DNA from 3 places in the Pseudodonghicola sp. genome. Region 2 is predicted to be linked to each of the others. Evidence: riboswitches for the same ligand, from Rfam matches in the RefSeq annotation. Region 2 holds a riboswitch; each other region holds the start of a gene.

Region 1 (5,761 bases), on a different contig from region 2:
GCGCGGCACGACATAGCAGGGAAAGCGCGGGTGCAGCAGGCGGATCGGCCGCGACAGCGCCACCTCCGGCGCGTGGAGATAGAGCATCTCGCCGCGCACCGCGCGCAGATCGCCCAGCGCCTTCGCGGCCGCCAGGGCCCGGCAATCCACGATGCGGCCCCGCGGCGGCCCCGCGTGAAAGGCCACCCCACGCGCGATCAGCACCTCGCGCAGATGAAGCAGCGCCCGCCGCGGATCAAGATGCGCCTCGGTCTCGAAAAACAGCCCGCGGGCGAAGCGGCCCGAGAGGTCGGGTTCCAGATCGTCCGGCGCGACCCAACGATGCGCCCGGGTTGCCCGGGCAAAGCGGTCCAGCTCCGCGCCGTCCCGCGCCGGGGCCAGGACCAGCGTGCCGCGATGGGTGACGCCCGGCACATGCTCCGCCCACCAGTCCACCGCCGCCTGACCGCGCGCCACGATCACCTCGGGCGCGCTTTCGCCTTCGCAGAAGGGGGCAAGCATGCCGCCAGCGAGGCGAGAGGCCGGCGCCGGAGCCTCTTCCGGAACGATCACCTCAACCTCGAACCCCGCCTCGGCCAGGGCGGTGGCGGCGCAAAGCCCCGCCACGCCCGATCCCAGGACCGAGATCATTCCGCCGGTGCCTCCGCCGGAACATAAAGCGCGCCGCCTTCGCGGAACTTGGCGGCCATCGCCTCCATGCCCTGCTGTTTCTCGGCCTCGGCACGAATGTCGTGGCTGATCCGCATGGAGCAGAACTTCGGCCCGCACATGGAACAGAAATGCGCCACCTTATGCGCCTCTTTCGGCATGGTCTCGTCATGCATCTCGCGGGCGGTGTCGGGGTCGAGGCCGAGGTTGAATTGATCCTCCCAGCGGAACTCGAACCGCGCCCGTGACAGCGCATCGTCGCGCCGCTGGGCGCCGGGGTGCCCCTTGGCCAGATCGGCGGCATGGGCGGCGAGCTTGTAGGTGATGACGCCAGTCTTCACATCGTCGCGGTCGGGCAGGCCCAGATGCTCCTTGGGCGTCACGTAGCAGAGCATCGCGGTGCCGAACCAGCCGATCATCGCCGCGCCGATGGCGCTGGTGATATGGTCATAGCCCGGCGCGATATCGGTGGTGAGCGGCCCGAGGGTATAGAACGGCGCCTCGTGGCAGTGCTTGAGCTGCTCCTCCATATTGGCCTTGATCTTGTGCATCGGCACATGGCCGGGGCCCTCGATCATCACCTGACAGTCCTTGGCCCAGGCGATCTTGGTCAGCTCGCCCAGCGTGCGCAGCTCGGCGAATTGCGCCTCGTCGTTGGCGTCGGCGATCGAGCCGGGGCGCAGCCCGTCGCCAAGGCTGAACGACACATCATAGCGGCGGCAGATGTCGCAGATCTCGTCGAAATGCTCGTAGAGGAAGCTCTCGCGGTGGTGATGCAGGCACCATTTCGCCATGATGGAGCCGCCGCGGCTGACGATCCCCGTCACCCGTTTCGCCGTCATCGGGATCATGTGCAGCCGCACGCCGGCATGGATGGTGAAGTAATCCACCCCCTGCTCGGCCTGTTCGATCAGCGTGTCGCGGAAGATCTCCCAGGTCAGATCCTCGGCAATGCCACCGACCTTTTCGAGCGCCTGATAGAGCGGCACGGTGCCGATCGGCACCGGGGAGTTGCGCAGGATCCAGTCACGGATGTTGTGGATGTTGCGCCCCGTGGACAGGTCCATCACCGTGTCGGCGCCCCAGCGAATCGCCCAGACCATCTTCTCGACCTCTTCCTCCATCGAGGAGGTGACGGCGGAGTTGCCGATATTGGCGTTGATCTTCACCTTGAAATTGCGGCCGATGATCATCGGTTCCAACTCGCGGTGGTTGATGTTCGCGGGGATGATGGCGCGGCCCTCGGCGACCTCACGACGGACGAACTCGGGCGTCACCAGATCGGGCAGCTCGGCGCCGAAGCTCTCGCCATCACGGGAGTAGGCCTCAAGCCGGCCCTCGTTCTCGCGGATCGCGACGAATTCCATCTCCGGCGTGACGATGCCGGCACGGGCATAGGCGAGCTGGGTGACCGCCCGGTCGCCCACCCCGCGCAGCGGCGGGCGCCGCACCGGGAAGGGCGGGGTCAGCCGGGCGCCGGAGACAAAGCCGTTGTCGGCATCGGTCACCATGCGGCCCTCGTATTCCTCGACCTCGCCGCGCGATTGCAGCCAGCCGCCGCGGACTTCGGGCAGGCCGGTCGCGATGTCGATCCGCGCCTCCGGGTCGGTATATGGGCCCGAGCTGTCATAGACGGTCAGCGGCGCCTCGCCGGTGACGGCGATTTCACGCATCGGCACCCGGATGTCATGGCCTTGGCCACCGACATAGACCTTGCGCGACGCGGGCAGCGCCCCGGTGGTGATGGTGGGAATGGTGTCTTTCATTTCGGTCTCCTCTTCACGATGAGACCCAAGTGAGACTTTTGGCAGAAAGGGACCGCTCAAGCCCCGGATCGCGCCATGCGCAAAGGGCCATCAGCGGCCCGAAAGGACCGCCCTCAGGATCAGAGGAATGCGGAAATGCCCTTCGGTCTTCCTACGCCAGCATCAACTGGGTCAGGTTCAAAGGGTCGCTTCACCGGGGTTTCCCCCTATCAGCCTCTCAGTCCCCTAGGCGGGACTCCCCTGACGTGGGGGCACTATTTGACCGCGCGGCGATCATGTCAATCGGAAAAGGCCCGCGCCCACAGGACTGGCGGCGGCGCGCCGTCAGAGACCGGGGCCAGAGAACCGGGCAGGAGAACCTGGCCAGAGAACCGGCGCCTCAGAAGGTCGCCGGCGTCGCCACCCAGAGGATCCGGCTGACACCCGGGTCGATGTTACGGTAGCGGTGCGGCAGGTTCGAGGCGAAGAAAAAGCTGTCGCCCGGCGCCAGGAAATGGCTGCGGCCGTCGACGATCAACTCGACCCGCCCCTGCAGGATATAGCCGACCTCCTGGCCCGCATGCTGGATGTCGCCGCCACTGTCGGCCCCGGGTTCGAGCGTGTGGATATTCGCGTCGAGCAGAAGCTCGGGGAAGGTTGGCGTCAGCCGTTCCAGCAAGATCGCCGCGCCGTTTTCAGTATGGCTGACCTTGACCGCGGGACGGCTTTCGCCCCGCATCACGCTGATCTCTTCATGGGCGCTGTCTCCGGCGAAGAGATGCACGATCGAGGTATCGAGCGCCGCCAGGATGCGGTGGAGGGTGCGCAACGACGGGGTGGCCTGGTCATTCTCGATCTTCGACAGCATCGACGGCGAACAGCCTACTTCCTCAGCAAGTATGCGCAGCGTTTTCTTGTGAGCCTTGCGGGCCTCGCGCAACCGGGTGCCCAGATCAGACATCGTGCGCGGAGCCGACTCGGCGGGGGCGAGAGTGCCGATATCTTCAGAGTGCTCAATATCCATGCTCACGCGCCCGAACTCCGCCTTCAAATTCATCACAGCACGACTCAAATTCAAATTTTAGCTCAATCGAGCTCAAAAGTTGAACCATATTCAATTTTTTGAGGCAGAGCTTCCTCTGGGTCAAGTCGCCCAAGCAATCTCAGGGAAAGTGGAATGGAATTCAATATGCGAAACAAATTTCACGGGATCGTGCTGGCGGCGACCGCCTGCGCGGGCCTTGCTCTTGCCACCGGCGCCCAGGCCAAGGACACGGTCCAGCTCGGCTTCCTCGGGCCGCTGACGGGGGGCAACTCTTCGGTCGGTCTGGGCGGGCGCAACTCGGCCGAATTGGCGATCAAGCTGCGCAATGCCGATCCGAACTCGAAATACACCTATGAACTCGATGCGCTGGATGACGAATGCAAGCCCAACGTCGGCGTGCAGGTCGCGACCAAACTGGCGACGAACCGCAAGGTCGCGGGCGCGGTGACGCATTATTGCTCGGCGGTGGCGATGGGGACGGTCGATGTCTATCACCGCTTCGGCCTGCCGGCGACGATCTGGGGCGCGGTGCTGCCGGATATCACCTATGGCAATGATTATCCCGAGATCACCCGTGTGAATGGCACGATGATCAACCAGAACGAAACCGCCGCCAAGATGATGACCGGCCTCGGCTACAAGACCTTCGCGATCATCCACGACACCACCGATTACGGCAAAGGCCACTTCACCTATCTGTCTAAGTATCTTGGCGAAGACGGGGCCGAGGTTGTCGGCTCCTTCGGCGTCACCTCGGATCAGCAGGATTTCACCGCTGAACTCACCCAGGTCAAGGCGCTGAACCCCGATGTCGTGGTCTTTGCCGGCCTGACCCCGGGCGGCGTGCGGGTGCGCCAGCAGATGGACAAGCTTGGCATCAATGCCGTGTTCGAAGGTGTGTCGGGGATCAAGTCGGACGCCTTCTTCGAAGGGCTCGGCACCGATCTGGCCGAAGGCACGATGACCTTCCTCGAAGGCGCACCGGCCGAGAAACTGCCGGGCGGCGCCTTCTTCCTGAGCGAATATGAAAAAGCCGGCTACTCGACCCCGCCGGAGGCCTATGGCCCCTTCGCCTTCGCCGCGATGAACCTGCTGATCGACGCGGTCGAGACCGTCGGCCCCGATCGCAAGGCGATCGTCGGCTACATGGGCAAGGTGCAGGATCACCAGTCGATCACCGGGCCGATCAGCTTTGACGATCACGGCCAGAACACCGTCGCCCTGATCACCGGCTATGTCGCCCAGGACGGCAAATGGGTGGTCTGGGAAGACAGCGATTACGCCAAGGGCATCCGCCAGCTTCCGGCCGCGAAATAACACCACAGACCAGTGGCGCGGCGGGCCTGTCCTGCCGCGCCACCTGTTCGAGAAAAGAGGGAATGATGGATTTCGGATTGATCGCCCAATACCTGGCGAACGGCATCCTGCTCGGCACGATGTACGCGCTCGTCGCCGTCGGTTTCACGCTGTTCTTCGGCGTGCTCGATGTCGTCAAGTTCAGCCATGGCGACGTGCTGATGCTGGGCACCTTCATCGGCTTCACCGCCTGGCTGGGGCTTGAGGCCATCGGCGTCACCAACCCCTGGATACAGCTTCTGGGCATCCTGCTGTGCAGCCTTGGCGCCACCGCCCTGATCGGCGCGGCGATCGCGAAATGGCTGGTGCTGCCGCTGAAGAAGGCGCCGCAGCTCAACACCTTGCTGATCACGCTGATGCTGGGCACCGCGATCCGCGAGGTGGTGCGGCTGTTCTATCCGAACGGTTCCAACCCCAAGGCATTCCCGGCGCTGCTGCCGAACAGCGCAATCGAGATCGGCAATTTCTCTCTGCGCGCCGACAGCGTGATCCTGGTGCTTGCCGGGCTGGGGCTGATCGGGCTGCTCAATCTGGTGATCAACCGGACCCGGCTGGGGCTGGCCATCCGCGCCGTGGCGCAGGACGAGGAAACCGCCCGCATCATGGGGATCAACTATACACTGGTGGTTCTGGCCACCTTCGCGCTCGGCTCCGGCGTGGCGGCCTTCGCCGGCATCATGAACGGGCTTTACTATAACGAGATCAATTTCGGCATGGGGCTGATCCTGGGGCTGATCGGCTTTTCGGCGGCGATCGTCGGCGGGCTCGGCAACCTCTATGGCGCGATCCTTGGCGGTTTTCTCTTCGCCGGGCTGCAAACGGTCGGCGCGGCGCTCCTGCCCTTCGCCTCGGCCTATAAGGACGTCTTCGCCTTTGCCGTCGTCATCGCGCTGATGGCGTGGAAACCCACCGGGTTGATCCCCGAACGCTCCAGTGACCGGGTGTGATACCATGACCGATATTTCCC
Region 2 (5,761 bases):
CCTGTCGGCCCGCACCGGCGCCGCCATCGTGCTGATCACCCATGACCTTGGCGTGGTGGCCGAGACCTGCGACGAGGTGGTGGTGATGTATGCCGGCAAGGTGGTCGAGCGCGCCTCGGCCCGCGATCTGTTCCAGGCGCCGATGCACCCCTATACGCTGGGGCTGATGGCCGCGGTGCCTCGGCTCGACGAAAAGGGCAGCCGGCTGGAGACCATCCCCGGATCGGTGCCGCCGCCCTGGGCGATGCCCAAGGGCTGCCGCTTCGCCTCGCGCTGCCCGCTGGCGACCCAGCAATGCCGCGCCGAACAACCGCCGCTGCGCGCGATCGACGGGGACCGGCTGGTCGCCTGCTGGCGTGCGCCCATCGAGGAGATCGCCGCATGAAACCCCTGGTTCTGGAAGTCAAAGGCCTGACCAAGCATTTCCCCTTGGGGGCGGGCATGTTCCGCAAGGCTGTGAATGTGGTGCAGGCGGTCTCGGATGTCTCCTTCACCGTCGCCGCCGGTGAAACGCTGGCGATCGTCGGCGAATCCGGTTGCGGCAAGTCCACCACCGGTCGCGCCGTCATGCGGCTGATCGAACCCACCGCCGGGTCGGTCAAGCTGGACGGCGAGGAGATCACCGAATTGTCCCCCGGCCGGTTGCAGGCGACCCGGCGCAACATGCAGATGGTGTTCCAGGATCCCTTCGGGTCGCTGAACCCGCGCATGACGGTGCGCGAGACGTTGATGGAGCCGATCCTGCTGCATGGCGTCGCCTCGGGCGAGCGGGCCAAGCATTGGGTCGACGAGCTGTTGAAGACGGTGGGCCTGGCGGAACATCACGCCGACCGTTATCCGCATGAATTCTCCGGCGGTCAGCGGCAGCGGATCTGCATCGCCCGCGCCCTGTCGACCCGGCCGCGGCTGATCGTCTGCGACGAACCGGTCTCGGCGCTCGACGTCTCGGTGCAGGCGCAGATCGTCAACCTGTTGCAGGATCTGCAGGCGCAGCTTGGGCTGGCCTATGTCTTCATCAGCCACGACCTGTCGGTGGTGCGCCATATCGCCGACCGGGTGGCGGTGATGTATCTGGGCCGGATCGTCGAACAGGCGCCGGCCGAGCAGCTCTTCGCCGATCCGCGCCATCCCTATACCCGTGCGCTGATCACCGCCGCGCCGCGCCCGGTGCCAGGGCTGCGTGCCGCGACCGAGGCGCCGGAGGGCGATGCGCCTTCGGCGCTGAACCCGCCATCGGGCTGTGCCTTCCATCCGCGTTGCCCGCTGGCGAGCGACATCTGCAAGCAGACCCGCCCCGAGCTGACGGCGGTGGGCGAGGGCGAGACGCTGGTCGCCTGCCATCACGCCGACGCGCCCGCACCGGTGGCGCTGGAACCGGCGCCGCCGGCCTCGGCCACGCTTGCCGCGCGGTTGTCGGTTCTGGCCGCCGCCCGTGCCGCGGCCGAGGTCGGGGCCGAGGGCTAGGGATCATCGGCGTCTCGCATCCTTCCCCCCGCCGGGGGGAGGAAAGACCCGCCTGAGGCCGCTCAGGCGGGGAGGCGGCGATCGCGGATCATCTGGATGACCCATGCGGTCGATTGTTCGATGTCGGTCCGGATGTGATCTTCGAGCAGATTGGCGTCGCCGCCCTGCAACGCGGCGAGAATGCGGGCGTGATTGTCGCGCCCGACGCCCACACTGCCATAATCGGGATAGATGACATTGAGATAGGAGCCCATTTTCAACCAGCAGGTTTCGATGATCTTCAGTAGGGCAGGCATATTGGCGGCCTCGTAGAGCCCGAAGTGGAACTGCCAGTTGAGCTGCATCAGCTTGGCATGTTCCTTCTCTTTGTCGGTCTTGGCGAATTGGCTGTTGATCTCGCTCAGCCGGTCGAAGTCCTTGGGGGCGAGATTGGGCATCGCCTCGCGCGCGGCCAGCCCTTCCAGGCGGATGCGGATCAGGGACAATTCGCGAATGCGGGGCTCGTCCAGGCTGGGCACGAAGACCGTGCCATTGGCGCCACTTTCCAGAACCCCCTCGGCCATCAGGTTGTAAAGCGCTTCGCGTGCCGGGGTCAGGCTGACGTTGAGCGCATTTGCAACCGCCCGAATCGTGAGCTTTTCGCCCGGCCGGAATCGCCCGTCCATCAGCGCGGAGCGCAGTTCCTCGCGCACAATGGCACCGAGCGTTTCCTTGCGGGCAACGGGGGCAATACTGTCAAGCGCCGACGACATGAAGACCTCAATAGTTGTGTTTTTGTTATGTCATACAATTAATGGTGTTCACAGGGAAAAGGCTTTGGCGGTCGACTGACCCGGCGTCCGCTGGCTTGCCGTCTCCCACGGTCGCAGGCGTGCAATCGGCCCGGACGCGGGCCGCCTGGAACCGGCGGGCGGGCGCGGTGATCCTGGTCGCGTGCCGCCGGGTGAGGGGACGAGCCGATCGAGATGCAGGGTAACCTCGGGCCCGACCGTCGGGCCGGCCCTCCCGATCTCCCAGACAGGTGGGCCGCCCGCCGTCTGCCGCCGGCGCGGAGTTGGCCCTGCTTGACATCTCCCCGTTGCGGGCGTTGATTGCGCCACAGACAGGGGCGTCCGTGCATGCGGGCTGAGAAGAACCCTCCGAACCTGAACCAGATCATGCTGGCGTAGGGAGTCTGCAAGCCGGTCAGCCGATCCCGCGCGGGATCTTGCGCCGTCTTCGCTCTCCTCGCCTGGGCACAAGGCGAGACGGATGGACGAGACCGGGCTATATCTGCGCGACATGCGGGCCGAGGCGCCGCTGATCCACAATATCACCAATTTCGTGGCGATGAATATCATGGCCAATGTGCTGTTGGCCGCTGGCGCCTCGCCCGCCATGGTCCATGCGCGGGAGGAGGCGGCGGAATTCGCCGCCTTGGCGCGGGCGCTGACGGTCAATATCGGCACCATTGATCCCGCCTGGGCCGAGGCGATGTTGGACTGCGCCGGAGTGATGGCCGATCTGGGGCGTCCCTGGGTCTTCGACCCGGTGGGGGTGGGGGCGACGCGGTTCCGTCAGGACCTGTCGGTCCGGCTGCTCGACCTGCGCCCAACCGTGGTGCGCGGCAATGCCTCGGAAATCTTGGCGCTGGCCGGGCTCGGTGGCGGTGGCCGTGGGGTTGACGCCGGCGACAGCGTCGCCGCGGCGGAAACGGCGGCGCGCGCTCTGGCGCTGCGGACCGGCTCGGTCGTCGCGGTGTCCGGCCCGGTCGATTTCGTCACCGACGGCAGCCGGGCGTTGCGGGTGGCGAATGGCCATGCGCTGATGCCAAAGGTCACGGCGCTGGGCTGTTCGCTGAACGGGGTGATCGCGGCCTTTTGCGTCGGTCACCCGGCACCTGAGGCGACTGCGGCGGCGCTGGCCTTCTACGGTCTGGCGGGAGAGGTCGCGGGGCAGGGCGCGCAGGGGCCGGGCAGCTTCCAGGTGGCCTTCCTCGATGCGCTGCACGCCCTGACGCCCGAGGCGGTGAGCGCGGGCGCGAAGGTGACCGTGGCATGATCGGGCGCACCATCGGGCCAGTCTATGTCGTCACCGACCCCGAGGGGCCGATCCCGGTGATCGACCAGGCGCGGGCCGCCGCCCGGGGCGGCGCCTGGGCGGTGCAACTGCGCGACAAGCATGCCTCGGATGCCGAGCTGCACGCGCTGGCCGTCGCCCTATTGCCCGAGATGGAGGCGTTCGGCGTGCGGCTGATCATCAACGACCGGCTGGAGGTGGCGCTGAGCGCCGGGGCGCATGGCCTCCATATCGGGCAGGGCGATGGCGATCCCCGGCTGGTCCGGCAACGGCTGGGGCCCGATCCGATCCTCGGGCTCTCCATCGAGACGGTGGCGCAGGCGGGTCATGTGCCGGCGGGGGTCGATTACATCGGTGCCGGCCCGGTGCGCGCCACCGCGACCAAGCCTGACCATGCCCTGCCCATCGGCATGGGGGGGCTGGCGCAGATCGTCGCCGCCGTCTCTGTGCCCACCGTTGCCATCGGCGGGCTCGGGCTGGGCGATGCGGCGGCGTTGCAAGCGGCGGGGGCGGTCGGGTTGGCGGGGGTCACCGCGGGGACCCGGGCCCCCGACCCGCAGGCCGCGACCCGTGCCCTTTTTGATGAATGGAGCCGCGCATGATCCCCAATATCCTTTCCATTGCCGGGTCCGACCCTTCGGGCGGGGCGGGCATCCAGGCCGATATCAAGGCGATTTCGGCCAATGGTGGCTATGCGATGGCGGCGCTGACTGCCTTGACGGCGCAGAACACCTGCGGGGTCAGCGCCGTCGATCCGGTGCGCCCCGAGATGATCCGCGACCAGATCGCGATGATCCGCCAGGACATCCGCATCGACGCGGTCAAGATCGGCATGTTGGGCTCCGCCCCGATCATCGCCGCCGTCGCCGGCGCGCTGGAAGGGTTGGACGCCCCCATCGTGCTCGACCCGGTGATGGTGGCGAAAAGCGGCGATCGCCTGCTGGCGGCCGAGGCGGTGGCGGCGCTGGGCCGGCTGCTGCCCCGGGCGCGGGTGATCACCCCGAACCTGCCCGAGGCCGCCGATCTGCTGGGCCGCCCCGAGGCCACCAATCGGGCCGAGATGGAGGAACAGGCGCGCGCGCTGCTGGCGCTGGGGCCTCAGGCGGTGCTGCTGAAGGGCGGGCATCTGGCGGCTGAGGACTGCCCCGATCTGCTGGTCGAGGGAGAGGTCTGCCATTGGATCACCGGGCCGCGCCATGCCACCGCCAACACCCATGGCACCGGCTGCACCCTGTCGTCGGCACTGGCCTGCTGGCTGGGGCACGGCCTGCCGCTGGTGCAGGCGGTCGAGCGCGCCAAGGCCTATGTCGCCGGCGCCATCGCTGCGGCTGACCAATTGCAGGTGGGCCATGGCCATGGCCCCACCAATCACTTCTTCACTCTCGCCGAAAGGGCCGAGCCATGATCAAACCGCTTCAGGACCAGACCGTCCTTGTCACCGGCGCCGGCCGCGGCCTTGGCGCCGCGATCGCCCGTGCCTTTGCGCGCGAAGGCGCCCGGGTCGCCATCAACTATCGCAACAGCGACGCCGCCGCCCGGGCGCTGGCCGAGGAACTGGGGCCGCGCGCCCAGGCTTTCCGCGCCGATGTCACCCGGCCGGAAGAGGTCGCCGGGATGGTCGCGGCGATCACCGACAGCCTTGGGGCGCCGGACGTGCTGGTGCATAACGCGCTGGCCGATTTCTCCTTCAACGGCGAGGCGCGCGCGCATCTCGACCAGTTGAGCTGGGCTGAGATCGCGCGGCAGACCGAAACCGCTGTCGGCGGGGCGCTCAACTGCCTGCAGGCGCTGCGCGGTCACTTCGCGGCGCAGGCCTATGGGCGGGTTGTCACCATCGGCACCAATCTGGTGCAAAACCCGGTGGTGCCCTATCACGATTACACCACCGCCAAGGCGGCGCTGCTGGGCTTTACCCGCACCGCCGCGAAGGAACTGGGGCCCCTGGGCGTAACGGTCAACATGGTGTCGGGCGGGCTGCTGCGCACCACTGACGCCAGCGCCGCCACGCCCGAGGCGGTTTTCGACATCATCGCCAGCCAGACGCCGCTGGGGCAGGTGACGACGCCGCAGGAATTGGCCGATGCGGTGCTGTTCTTCGCCTCGCCCTGGGCACGGGCGGTCACCGGGCAGAACCTGGTGGTCGATGGTGGGCTGGTCTTCGACTGAGGCTTGCCGGAAACGGGCCGGGACCATAGGCGCCCCGGCCCGTCACCTTACAGATATTTGGTCGGGATGACGG
Region 3 (5,761 bases), on a different contig from region 2:
TCCGCGGTCGAAGAGCCAGAACACCAGCACCGAAAGCGCCAGCAACAGCAGCGCCGCGCCGGCCGCAGCCTCCATCCGATAGGCGCCCATCAGGCGATAGATCTGCAAGGGCAAGGTGGCGACCTCCTGATCGGCAAAAAGTGCGATGACCCCCAGATCGCCCATCGACAGCGCCGCGGCAAGACCGGCGGCGAAACCGATCTGCGGCCGCATCCGGGGCCAGAGCACCAGCCGCAGAAACCCCAGGCGCCCCATGTTCAGGCTGAGCGCCAGACGCCCGAAATCGCCGATCACCGCCCGCGCCTGCGGCACCAGGATGCGCAGCGCGAAGGGCAGCGCCATCAGCGCGTTGACCAGCGCCGTCACCGGCAGCGCCAAGGCCGCCGGATCGGCAAAGGGATAGATCACGATGAAGGCGCCGGTGCCGATCACCAGGGGCGACACTGCCATGCCCAGAAGCCCGGCGCCCTCGACCCAGCCGGGATGACGCACAAGCGCCACCGCCACCGCCATCGGCAGGGCGATCAGCAGCAATATCACCGTGCTGCCCGCCGCGATCAGCAGCGAATTCAGCGCCGCCCGCCAGACACTGGCCGGCAGGGCAGAGAGGCCTGTCACGCCCTCGGCCGTGATGGCGGCAAGCGGCAGCAGCAGGAACAGCGCGGCGAGCCCGATCGCCAGCCAGTCCTGAACCTTCAGCCCCCGGCCGCCGGCATCCCATCGCCGGATCGCGCGATCGAGGCCGGCGCCGAAGCCTTCCCCCATCGCCGCGCGCAGGGCCAGCGCGGCAGCCGCGCCGGTCAGGGCGATCTGCAGCACCGACAACAGCGCCGCACGGCCCAGATCGAAATCGAAGCGGAAGGCCTGATAGATCGCCAGCTCCACCGTCGTCGCGCGCGGGCCGCCCCCCAGCGTCAGCGCCACCGCGAAGGAGGTGAGGCAGATGGCGAAGATCACCGCCAGCGCCCCCGGCGCCACCCTGCGCAGCATCGGCCATTCCAGCAACCGCCAGATCGCCGCCGGCCCGGCGCCAAGCTGGGCGGCCAGACGAAACCGCTCTGCCGGGATTTCCTGCCAGCCCTGCAGGATCAACCGTGTCGCCAGCGGCAGGTTGAAGAAGACATGTGCCAGCACCACCCCATGCAGCCCATAGATGCGCAGCGGCGGCAGGCCGACCAGGCCCAGGCCCTGGCTGATCCAGCCCGAGCGGCCGAAGACGGCCAGAAGCCCCAGCACCGCGACGATCACCGGCAGGATGAAAGGCGCCCCCATCAGCGCGATCAGCGCGGCGCGGCCCGGGAACCGCCGTCGCGCCAGGGCCCGCGCCACCGGCAGGGCGAACACCACGCTCAATCCCGCCGACAGCGCCGCCTGCAGCACGGTAAAGCGCACCGCCTGCCAATCGGCGGGCCCAAGACCGATCCCGGTCTCCGCCCGCCAGAATACCGCCGCCAGCGCGCCGAGGATCAGCACCGCGACGCCAAGCGCCGCGACGATCCCCGGCGCCGGGCTCAGCGGCCGAGCGCGGCGAGCCATTCGGCCAGCGCCGGATCGCGCAGCGCCGCCGCCTCATCCGGCGAGAACAGCAGCGCCTTCTTGGGCTGGGTCAGGGTTTCGAACCCCTTGGGCAGCCCCTCGGCCGGGGTGACGGCGGGATACATCCAGTTGGTGGTCGGGATCACCGACTGGAAGGCGTCGGTCACCATGAACTGCAGGAACTGATCCGCCAGCTCCGGCTGATCGGAGGCCGCCAGCTTGCCGGCGACCTCGACCTGCATGTAATGGCCCTCGTCAAACAGCGCGGTGGTCTTGCTGTCGTCGCCTTCCGCGATCAGGTGATAGGCCGGCGAGGTGGTATAGGAGAGCACCATGTCGGCCTCGCCATCCAGGAACAGCCCGTATGCCTCGGACCAGCCCTTGGTGACGGTGACGATATTGTCGGAAAGGCCTTTCCAGATCGCCGGAGCCTCATCGCCATAGGCGGCCTTCACCCACATCAACAGACCCAAGCCGGGGGTGGAGGAACGCGGATCCTGGATCACGATCTTCAGATCGCTGTCGGCGAGTTCGCGGAAACTGTGCGGCGCGGCCAGATCGCGGTTCTGCACGAAGGCGAAATAGCCCCAGTCATAGGGGATGAACTCATCATCCGACCATTCGACCGGCAGGCTGTAATCGGCTTTGACCGAGACCGGCGCGAACAGCCCGGTCGACCGCGCCGCCGCGGTCAGGTTGGTATCGAGGCCAAGCACCACATCGGCCTCCGACCGCTTGCCCTCGAGCCGCACCCGCGCCAGCAGCGCGGCACCATCGCCGGCGGCGACGAATTTCAGATCGCAACCGCATTGCGCCTCGAAGGCCTTCTCGATCGCCGGGCCCGGGCCCCATTCGCTGACGAAACTGTCATAGGTATAGACGGTCAGCACGGGAGTCTCGGCGGCGGCCATCTGGCCTGCTGCGCTGGTGATCAGTCCCGCTGCAAATGCAAGATACTTCATGGCATCCTCCTTTGCGGCGTCGGGGCAAGGTGGAGGCATGTCCATAAACCTTCCCTCCGCCGGTATGAGCCGGTTCAGGTTCAACGGGTTCGCGCAATGCATCTCAGCCCGATCAGGCACCCCGAGGTGGCGCCGACCCTATGCGCGGGGAGGATATGAGGCAAGCGGATTGACGGCTCGGGCCCCGGTCCCTGATCGGAACGCGCCTGCGGCGCGTGCCTCCGGCGGCCGTATTTGGGCCGAGAAGAAGCTGGAGACCCGCCCGGATTTGGCTGCCGGAGGCACGCTGTCAAAGGGCGGTATCCGCTGGCGGCCCGGCCTTGGCTGCCCCGGCCCGGTCGGCACCAGCCCGTGAATCCGCTTGAGCCACACGGCGCGCGCCGCTAATCACCGCAGCAAAGGAGAGCCCCCATGTCCATCAATACATTCGGCCATCTCTTCCGCGTCACCACCTGGGGCGAAAGCCACGGGCCGGCGCTTGGCGCCACGGTGGACGGCTGCCCGCCGGGCATCGCCATCGACGAGCCGATGATCCAGCGCTGGCTGGACCTGCGCAAGCCCGGGACCAGCAAATACACCACCCAGCGGCGCGAACCCGATGCGGTCAGGATCCTCTCCGGCGTCTTCGAGGGGCGGACCACCGGCACGCCGGTGCAGCTGATGATCGAGAACACCGACCAGCGGTCCAAGGACTACTCCGAAATCATGGAGAAGTTCCGCCCGGGTCACGCCGATATCACCTATTGGCAGAAATACGGCATCCGCGATTATCGCGGCGGCGGGCGATCGTCGGCGCGGGAAACCGCGGCGCGGGTCGCCGCCGGCGGGCTGGCGCGCGCCGCCCTGTCGGACCTGGCGCCGGGGATCGAGATTCAGGGTTACATGACCCAGATCGGGCCGCACGGGATCGATCGGGCGCGCTTTGACGCCGAAGCGATCGGCCAGAACCCGTTCTGGTGCCCGGATGCGGAAGCGGCGGAGACCTGGGCCGGGTATATGGACGCCCTGCGCAAATCCGGCAATTCGGTCGGCGCCATCGTCGAGGTGGTGGCGCGCGGCGTGCCCGCCGGCCTTGGCGCGCCGATCTATGGCAAGCTCGACACCGATCTGGCCGCTGCGATGATGTCGATCAACGCCGTCAAGGGCGTCGAGATCGGCGAGGGCATGGCCGCCGCGCTGCTGACCGGCGAAGAGAACGCCGACGAGATCTTCATCGGCCCGGACGGCAAACCGGCCTATTCCTCGAACCACGCCGGCGGCATTCTGGGCGGCATCTCCACCGGGCAGGAGATCGTGGTGCGCTTTGCGGTGAAACCGACCTCCTCGATCCTGAAGACACGGGCGACCATCACCAAATCCGGGCAGGAAACCGAGATCATCACCAAGGGGCGGCACGACCCCTGCGTCGGCATCCGCGCGGTGCCGGTGGGCGAGGCGATGATGGCCTGCGTGATTCTCGACCATATCCTGCTGAACCGCGGCCAGATCGGCGGCGCGGTGGGCGAGACCCGGGGCCGCATTGGCTGACCTCGACGGGTTGCGCGCGCGGCTGCGGCAGATCGCGGCCGATGGCATGGCGCAGGACAGCGCCCATGATCTGACCCATCTCGACCGGGTCTGGGCCAATGCCCGCGCCATCGCCGGGAACGATGTCGACGGAGAGGTTCTGCTGGCGGCCTGCTATCTGCACGATCTGGTCAACCTGCCGAAGGACAGCCTCGACCGCGCCCGCGCCTCGACCCTCGCGGCCGAGGCGGCGGCGCCGGTCCTGCGCGATCTGGGGTTCGGCGAAGACCGGATCGCCGCCGCCCAACACGCCATCGCCGCGCATAGCTTCTCGGCCGGCATCGCGCCGGAAACGCCAGAGGCGCGGGCCCTGCGCGACGCCGACCGGCTGGATGCGCTGGGGGCGGTGGGCATCGCGCGCTGCTTCGCGGTCTCGGGCGCCCTGGGCCGCGCGCTCTATGATGCCGCCGATCCCTTCGCCGCGGCGCGCGATCTGGATGACCGCCGCCAGACGCTCGATCATTTTCGCGTCAAGTTGCTGAGGCTTCCAGCCGATATGCTGACCGAAGGGGGGCGTACCCTTGCGCAGACCCGCGCCGCGCGCATGATCCGCTTTCTCGAAGACCTCGCCGAGGAAATCGGCGCCGACCTGCCGCCAGACTGGGCCGCTTCATGAGTGACATCATCAGCATCACGGCGCCGATCTATGCCGCCGTCCTGATCGGCTATATCGTGGTGCGTATCGGCTGGTTCACCACCCGCGACATGCAGATGCTGGGGCAATATGTGCTGAACCTGGCGCTGCCGGCGCTGCTCTTCACCTCGCTCGCCACCCGGCCGCTCACCGCGGTGCTGCAGACCGATTACCTGCTGGTGATGGTGGTTGGCGGGCTTGTGACCATGGCGCTCAGTTTCAGCTGGTTCACCCTTGCCGCGCCCGATCCGCTGCGCCGGGCCCTGGCGGTGATGGGATCGGCCTGCCCGAACTCGGGCTTCATCGGCTATCCGGTGATGCTCTTGATCTTTCCCGATCAGGCCGGCGTCATCCTGGCGCTGAACCTGCTGATCGAGAATGTGGTGCTCATCCCCACCGGGCTGGTGCTGATGGATCTGGCCTCGGGTCGCGCCGGGCTGTCGCCGTTCCGGCTGATCATCGGCGTGCTGAAGGCGCTGCTGCGCCGCCCGATGGTGATCGGCATGATCGCCGGGCTGATCGTCTCGGCCACCGGGTTTGAGCTGCCGGCGCCGATGCTGCGCCTGAGCGGCATGTTCGGCACTTCGGCCGCAGCGCTGTCGCTGGTGGTGATCGGCGGCTCGCTGGTCGGGCTGCCGCTGAAGGGCAACAGGCAACTCGCCGGCCAGATCGCCGCCGCCAAGCTGCTGCTGCATCCGGCGATGGTGGCGCTGGCCGCCGCGTTGCTGCCGACGCTCGGCCTGATCGTGCTGGCGCCCGAGATGCGGATCGCCGCGATCCTGTCGGCGGCGATGCCGATGTTCAGCATCTATCCGATCCTGGCGCAGGAACGCGGGCTTGGCGGCGCGGCCGCCATCGCGCTTTTGCTGGCGACCGCCTTCGCCTTCGTCACGCTGAACGTCTTCCTGGCCTGGCTGACCTGAGGCCCGGCAGCGACCCAAGAGGGGGCTGCCCGCCCCCGTCGCCCTGACGGGCGCCTCCCCCCGGCCGTATTTTCACCGAGAAGAAGCCTGGGCGCGGCCCCACCGCTTCTTCTCGTTCCAAATACGGCAAGACCTGCGGC

Evidence for each region. Region 2 has a riboswitch for thiamine pyrophosphate ahead of thiM (hydroxyethylthiazole kinase). Riboswitches for the same ligand answer to the same signal wherever they lie in the genome.
Region 1: linked by a shared signal. The riboswitch ahead of thiC (phosphomethylpyrimidine synthase ThiC) and the one ahead of thiM (hydroxyethylthiazole kinase) in region 2 are both predicted to bind thiamine pyrophosphate.
Region 3: linked by a shared signal. The riboswitch ahead of thiB (thiamine ABC transporter substrate binding subunit) and the one ahead of thiM (hydroxyethylthiazole kinase) in region 2 are both predicted to bind thiamine pyrophosphate.

What each region holds. Positions count from the first base shown of each region.
Region 1 covers NZ_JBLWVT010000003.1:252,238-257,998, reverse strand. The annotation lists gene ACN0V4_RS07030 (FAD-dependent oxidoreductase) at 1-630, opposite strand, end outside; gene thiC (phosphomethylpyrimidine synthase ThiC) at 627-2,414, opposite strand; TPP riboswitch at 2,546-2,666, opposite strand; gene ACN0V4_RS07020 (cupin domain-containing protein) at 2,794-3,417, opposite strand; gene ACN0V4_RS07015 (branched-chain amino acid ABC transporter substrate-binding protein) at 3,583-4,755, shown strand; gene ACN0V4_RS07010 (branched-chain amino acid ABC transporter permease) at 4,821-5,741, shown strand; gene ACN0V4_RS07005 (branched-chain amino acid ABC transporter permease) at 5,746-5,761, shown strand, end outside.
Region 2 covers NZ_JBLWVT010000002.1:12,129-17,889, forward strand. The annotation lists gene ACN0V4_RS03170 (ABC transporter ATP-binding protein) at 1-385, shown strand, start outside; gene ACN0V4_RS03175 (ABC transporter ATP-binding protein) at 382-1,464, shown strand; gene ACN0V4_RS03180 (GntR family transcriptional regulator) at 1,527-2,216, opposite strand; TPP riboswitch at 2,559-2,653, shown strand; gene thiM (hydroxyethylthiazole kinase) at 2,716-3,504, shown strand; gene thiE (thiamine phosphate synthase) at 3,501-4,124, shown strand; gene thiD (bifunctional hydroxymethylpyrimidine kinase/phosphomethylpyrimidine kinase) at 4,121-4,927, shown strand; gene ACN0V4_RS03200 (3-oxoacyl-ACP reductase) at 4,924-5,688, shown strand; gene ACN0V4_RS03205 (Lrp/AsnC family transcriptional regulator) at 5,736-5,761, opposite strand, start outside.
Region 3 covers NZ_JBLWVT010000012.1:25,753-31,513, reverse strand. The annotation lists gene ACN0V4_RS19560 (thiamine/thiamine pyrophosphate ABC transporter permease ThiP) at 1-1,536, opposite strand, end outside; gene thiB (thiamine ABC transporter substrate binding subunit) at 1,512-2,498, opposite strand; TPP riboswitch at 2,533-2,632, opposite strand; gene aroC (chorismate synthase) at 2,910-4,025, shown strand; gene ACN0V4_RS19545 (HD domain-containing protein) at 4,018-4,680, shown strand; gene ACN0V4_RS19540 (AEC family transporter) at 4,677-5,621, shown strand.